DNA from 2 places in the Arthrobacter sp. zg-Y40 genome. Region 2 is predicted to be linked to the other one. Evidence: predicted binding sites of a transcription regulator. Region 2 holds the regulator's gene; the other holds the start of a gene.
The links. The regulator HrcA, encoded in region 2, represses chaperone genes, less so after heat shock. The targets are predictions, from matches to a motif close to TTNGCACTCGNNNNNNNCGAGTGCNAA.
Positions count from the first base shown of each region.

Region 1: groES (co-chaperone GroES) is a predicted target of HrcA. The motif match lies at 1,933-1,959, and genes of this name have one in related genera.

Region 1 covers NZ_JAJFZS010000001.1:369,620-373,029, forward strand. Annotated here, with positions in the region: gene groL (chaperonin GroEL) at 1-1,414, opposite strand, end outside; gene groES (co-chaperone GroES) at 1,497-1,793, opposite strand; gene LJ754_RS01685 (siderophore ABC transporter substrate-binding protein) at 2,128-3,069, shown strand; gene LJ754_RS01690 (ABC transporter permease) at 3,133-3,410, shown strand, end outside.
Region 2 covers NZ_JAJFZS010000008.1:241,470-244,879, reverse strand. Annotated here, with positions in the region: gene LJ754_RS08535 (16S rRNA (uracil(1498)-N(3))-methyltransferase) at 1-552, opposite strand, end outside; gene dnaJ (molecular chaperone DnaJ) at 554-1,693, opposite strand; gene hrcA (heat-inducible transcriptional repressor HrcA) at 1,798-2,811, opposite strand; gene LJ754_RS08520 (DUF3097 domain-containing protein) at 2,975-3,410, shown strand, end outside.

The sequences.
Region 1 (3,410 bases), on a different contig from region 2:
GCTCACCGACCTTGGCGACTACGACCATGCCTTCGGCGCCGGCGTTTTCAGCGATCCAGCGCAGCGGCTGGGCCAGTGCGCGGCGCACCAGCGAAACCGCGGTGGCGGCGTCGCCTTCGAGCTTCAGGACCTCCGGGTCGGTGTCCAGGACCTGCGAGGCGTGGACCAGCGCGGAACCGCCGCCGGCCACAATGCCTTCTTCCAGGGCTGCACGGGTGGAGGAAACAGCATCTTCGATGCGGTGCTTCTTTTCCTTCAGCTCCACCTCGGTGGCTGCGCCGACGCGGATGACGCCGATGCCGCCGGAGAGCTTGGCCAGGCGTTCCTGCAGCTTCTCGCGGTCCCAGTCGGAATCCGTGCGCTCAATCTCCGCACGGATCTGTGCCACGCGGTCGGCAACGTCGGCTTCGGAACCGGCGCCGTCAACAATGGTGGTGTTGTCCTTGGTGACGGTGATCCGGCGGGCCGAACCCAGGACCTCCAGGCCAACCTGGTCCAGCTTCAGGCCCAGATCGGGGCTGACCACCTGTGCGCCGGTGAGGGTCGCGATGTCCTGCATCATGGCCTTGCGGCGGTCGCCGAAGCCCGGAGCCTTGACGGCAACCACGTTCAGGGTGCCGCGGATCTTGTTGACCACCAGGGTGGACAGGGCTTCGCCGTCGACGTCTTCGGCAATGATGAACAGCGGCTTGGAGGTCTGCAGCGCCTTTTCAAGCAGCGGCAGGAACTCGGCAACCGAGGAGATTTTGCCGGAGTTGATCAGGATCAGCGCGTCTTCGAGGACGGCTTCCTGGCGCTCCGGATCGGTGACGAAGTACGGCGAGAGGTAGCCCTTGTCGAACTGCATGCCTTCGGTGATGGCCAGTTCGGTCTGCGTGGAGGAGGACTCCTCGATGGTGATCACGCCGTCCTTGCCGACGGTGTCGAAGGCCTGCGCCAGCAGTTCGCCGATCTCGGTGCTCTGCGCGGAGATGGCGGCCACGTGGGCCACCTGGTTGCCTTCAACTTCCTTGGCATTCTCCAGAAGGCGCTTGGCAACGGCGTCCACGGACACCTCGATGCCGCGCTTGAGCTGCCCGGGAGCAGCACCGGCGGCAACGTTGCGCAGGCCTTCCTTGACCAGGGCCTGCGCCAGGACGGTGGCCGTGGTGGTGCCGTCGCCGGCAACATCGTTGGTCTTGGTGGCTACTTCCTTGGCCAGCTGTGCGCCAAGGTTCTCGTACGGGTCATCGAGCTCGACTTCGCGGGCAATCGTGACGCCGTCGTTGGTGATGGTGGGAGCGCCCCAGGACTTAGCCAGGACGACGTTGCGGCCGCGCGGGCCGAGGGTCACCTTGACTGCGTTGGCGAGCTTATCAACGCCGGCTTCCAGCGAGCGACGGGCGGAGTCATTGAACTCCAACTGCTTTGCCATGTGTGTGTCCTTTCCGACAACTACATCTGCACCTGCATCAGAAAACCCCGGCCAGGATGTGGCCGGGGTTTTCCGGGGGGAACTACTTTACGACGACGGCCAGCACGTCGCGGGCGGACAGCACCAGGTACTCCTGGCCACCGTGCTTGACTTCGGTTCCGCCGTACTTGGAGTAGATGACTACGTCGCCTTCGGCAACGTCAACCGGGATGCGGTTGCCGTTGTCGTCAACGCGGCCGGGTCCAACTGCAACTACTTCGCCCTCCTGGGGCTTTTCCTTGGCAGTGTCCGGGATAACGAGACCGGAAGCAGTGGTCTGCTCGGCCTCGAGGGGGCGGACAACAATACGATCTTCAAGGGGCTTAATAGAGACCGACACTCGGGCTCTCCTTTGCGTAGTTTCTAACAGAATGGGGCCGTTGGTTGGCGCTGGCCGTCGTCGCGGTGCCGGTTCGCGCTGTCCCTTCGGGAGTTAGCACCCTCACGTTCGGAGTGCTAAGTGAGACTTTATGCAACGGTTAGCACTCGGTCAAGGTGAGTGCCAGCGCAGGCCGATTCCCGCCGTCTCCGGCGGTCCATTGCGCGTCTAATGCCGGGAAAGCTGATTTGCTTAGGCTTACCTAAGCGGGATAGTTTTCATCTGCGCGCATCATTAGAAAACATTTCTGTGCCCTATTTCCGAAACAGGCACCACGACTCTTACCGGAGCCCCCATGATCACCACGTCCCGCCTGCTGGCCGGAACCGCCCTTGTGTCCCTCCTGGCCCTCAGCGCCTGCTCCACCGAAGCCGCAGAAGCCGACGCCGAGTCCACGCAGGCCTCCACCGTGACGGTCGAGCACGCGCAGGGCAGCACCGAAGTACCGGTGAACCCCGAGACCGTCTACACCTTCGACCTCGGTGCGCTGGACACCATGGATGCACTCGACATTGACGTCGACGGCGTCCCGGCAGCCAACTTCCCCGAGAGCCTGTCCAAGTACGCGGCGGATGACATCACCAAGATCGGCAGCATGAAGGAGCCGGACTTCGAAGCCATTAGCGCCGAGGCCCCGGATTTGATCATCATTTCCGGCCGCGTTGCGGATTCCTATGCGGAACTGAACAAGATCGCCCCGACCATCGACCTGAGTGTCGACAACACCAATGCGTGGAACTCCTTCGAGGAAAACACCCGGACCATCGGAAAGATCTTCGGCAAGGACGACATGGTCGAGGACAAGCTCTCGGCGCTGGAGTCCAAGGTCGGGGACACCAAGAAGCTGGCAGCCGACGCCGGCAACGGCCTGATCGTGATGACCAGCGGCGGCGAAATGACCGCCTACGGCGCCGGCTCGCGTTTCGGCATCATCCATGACGTCCTCGGCGTCGAGCCCGCTGCCGAAGTGAAGACCGAAGGCGCCCACGGCGAGTCCGTGTCCTTCAACTACATTGCCGACACCAACCCCGACCACTTGTTCGTGATTGACCGGGACGTTGCCGTCGGCGAATCCGGCGAAGCCGCGTCCGCCGTGCTGGACAACGAACTGGTCAAGAGCACCAAGGCTGCTCAGAACAACAACATCACCATGCTGGACTCCGCCAGCTGGTACCTGGTCGGATACGGCCTGAACAACGTCGACTCGATGGTTTCCACCATCCACGACGCCCTCTAGCCGCGCCTCCCCCGCTCCGCGGCCCGGCACCTGTGCCGGGCCGCGGAGGAACTGGACATCACTATGACCGCTACCGCCGCGCAGCCGGCACCAGCCCACGCCGCCGTTGAACGGCGGCGCTTTGTGCGTTCGGCCTCCGGACTCGCCGCGGGTGTATGCATTGTTATCCTCCTGGCAGCCCTCAGCCTCTTTGTGGGCGTGGGCGACCTGTCCCTGTCCTCGCTGCTTGCCGGGGATCCCACCACGCAGATGCTCTTCTGGGCCAGCCAATTCCCCCGCACCCTGAGCATCGTCCTGGCAGGCATGGCCCTGAGCGTGGCCGGCCTGATCATGCAGCTGAT
Region 2 (3,410 bases):
GGCGAGGGGTGCGTCGGCTTCCTCATGCAGCACCAGTACCAGGTCCAGGTCCGAGAGACGGCGGACCAGGGCCTTGCTGTCAAGCAGCGGCTCAACCTCGGGAATGCGGGAGCGGCGGGACTGCTTGGCGGCGGCGGCGGTCAGTGCCTGCCACTTGGCCTGGCCCTTGGCCGCTTTCTCCGTGCGCCACCGGACAATGCTGCGGTCCGACTGCCACGGGATCACGGCATCCACGCCCAGTTCCGTGGCCGCTTCGACCGCCTGCTCATCACGGTCTCCCTTGGCGAGGGCCTGCACCAGGACAAGGCGCTCAGCCTCCGCCGGCTCCTGCGTTACCGCTTCCACGGCCAGTTCCAGCAGGGACGGGCCGGTCACGGTGACGGTGCCGGTGATCCGCCGTCCGGCACCGTCCACAACGTCCACCGGCTCGCCGGGGGCAATCCGCTTCACGGACACGGCATGGCGGGCTTCCGGTCCTTCCAGGCGGAACGAGCCGCCTGGGCGGACTGCTGCCACCAGCTCCGGATCCCCGAAGAAAATGGGGTTGGTCATCCTAGAGGTTGCCCAACCGGTCCCGCAGTTTCGCGAAGACGCCGGAGTTCGAACTGTTCAGGCGGCCCTCGCTGTATTCCTCCCCGCGCAGCTGGGCGAGTTTGCGCAGCAGCTCTTCCTGCTCGGAGTCCAGCTTCTGCGGGGTTTCCACGTGCACATGCACCCGCAGATCGCCGCGGCCGTGGCCGCGCAGGTGCGTAACACCGAGTCCGTTGAGGACGGAGACCTCACCGGACTGGGTGCCGGGCTTGACCGTGATTTCACGTTCGCCGTCGAAGGTGTCGAGGGTGACCGTGGTGCCCAGGGACGCCGCAGTCATCGGGACGGTGAGGGTGGCGTGCAGATCATCTCCCTCGCGGAGGAACGTCGGGTCATTGTTGACCCTGATTTCCACGTAGAGGTCGCCGGCGGGGCCGCCGGCCATGCCGGCCTCGCCCTGCTGGCTGAGCTGGATCCGGGTGCCGGTGGCGACGCCGGCGGGGATCTTGATGGTCAGTGTGCGGCGGTTGCGGACGCGGCCTTCACCGGAGCATTCGTGGCACGGATCCGGAATGACGGTGCCGAAGCCGTTGCAGGTTCCGCAGGGGGCCGAGGTCATGACCTGGCCGAGGATGGAACGTACAGCCCGCTGCACCTGGCCGGTGCCGTGGCAAATGTCGCAGGTCCGCGGGGATGTGCCCGGCTGGCAGCACGATCCGTCACACGTGGGGCAGACGACGGCGGTGTCGACGTCGATCTTCTTGTTGACGCCGAAGACGGCGTCCTTGAGGTCGATCCGCACGTTGATGAGCGCATCCTGGCCGCGCCGGGCCCGCGAGGCGGGTCCCCGGCCGCCGCCGGGGGCTGCACCGCCGAAGAAGGTGTCGAAGATGTCCTGGAAACCGAAGCCCTGGCCGCCGAAGCCGCCTCCGCCGAAGCCGTTATCGGTGCCGTTCTCGTTGCCCGTGGTGTCGTAAATGCGGCGCTTCTCCGGATCCGAGAGAACCTCGTAGGCGTGCGTTACGGCTTTGAACTCATCGGATGCACCCGGAGCATTGTTGACGTCCGGATGCAGCTTGCGGGCAAGCTTCCGGTACGCCTTCTTGATTTCTTCACCCGTGGCGTCTCGTCCGACGCCCAGAACCTGATAGTGATCGCTCACTCGTGCACATCGCTTCCTGTATTGCCTGCCTCCGGTGGTGGAGGCGTAGTTTGTGGTCCGCCGGGTGGCCCGGCGGGACGGCCGCGCAGCTGGTGCGGGCCGGCCTAGTTATTGAGTATTCGGGAGAGGTACCGCGCCACGGCCCGGACGGCTGCCATGGTGGTGGGATAGTCCATCCGGGTGGGCCCCAGGATGCCGACCTTTGCCGAAGCGTCGGGTCCGTACCCCGTGGCCACCACCGATGCTTCGGATAGTCCGCCGTGCGGGTTTTCCCGTCCAATCCGGACGGCAACACCCCGGGCGTCCTGCTCCATCTCGGACAACAGCCGCAGCATCACGACTTGTTCCTCGAGAGCCTCCAGGACCGGTCCGATTGTCAGCGGGAAGTCTACCGTGGAGCGGGCCAGGTTGGCCGTTCCGGCCATAACCATGCGGTCCTCCCGGTTAATTCCGGCGAGCATTTCCAGGCAGTGGCCCAACGCGGCGGCCACCCTCCGGGAAGCGGCAGGCACGGTGGCCAGCGCTTCGGCAAGGTGGCCGGTGATGCTGCTGAGCGGCGTGCCGGCAAGGGCGGCAAGGAAATGGTGGCGCAGGTCCAGGAGATCGGGTTCGGTCACCGGCTGCGGAACCGTGATGACCCGCTGCTCCACCCGTCCCGTGGTGGAAATCAGGACAACCAGCACCTGGGCCGGCGCCAGGAGGACAAATTCGATGTGGCGCACTTTGGCGTTGCCCAGGTGCGGGTACTGGACCACGGCCACCTGGTTGGTCAGCTGGGACAGCAGCCGTACAGTGCGGTCCATAACGTCATCCAGATCATCTGCGCCTTCGAGCAGGGACTGGATGGCACGGCGTTCCGGGGCCGAGAGCGGTTTCACGTCCGAAATCTGGTCCACGAACAGGCGGTAGCCCTTATCCGTGGGGATGCGTCCCGCCGAAGTGTGCGGGGCGGTGATGAGCCCTTCCTCTTCAAGGGCCGCCATGTCATTGCGGATGGTGGCCGAGGAAACACCCAACTGGTGGCGCTCCACCAGTGCCTTGGAGCCGACGGGCTCGCGTGAATGGACGTAGTCCTCGACAATGGCGCGGAGGACCTCGAGCCGGCGTGGCTCACTCATGGCTTTTCCCTCCCAGCGAATCGGCGGATGGTGCGGCGGGTTAGCACTCCCACTGCTCAAGTGCTAAGTCTAATACGGATCAACTGCGTTGCTAGCATTGAGGAACCCGTTCACCCCCTGCGGGCATTCCAGCCCAACCGAGCATCTGAGTGAGGCAATTTTCGTGTCCAGTTTTTCCTGGGGTCCGCAGGACATCACTGCCCCGGCCCGGACGGCCCTGCGAAAAGTCGGCGCCGAACCCGGCCTGGTCCTGGAGGATGTTGCCTCCGGCTGGGTGGGTGCCGTGGTGCGGGTGGAGAAATCCGGCGGGCTGCACCTGATGGTCCTGGAGGACCGCCGCGGAAAAACCAAGTCCTTCGAGCTGGGCTTTGGCTTCCTGCTGGAGGGCGAGCCCGTGGAGGTGGTGCCGGCGTCCGCGGCCGCGCCGGGCAGGGCCGCACCGGCCCGTACCGCGTCCGGATCCGTACGGGTGGCCAACCAACGCGCCCGCACCGCGCGGGCCAGCCGCATCTGGGTGGAAGGCAAGCACGACGCTGAACTGGTGGAAAAGGTCTGGGGCGATGACCTGCGCGTGGAGGGAATCGTCGTCGAGCCCCTCC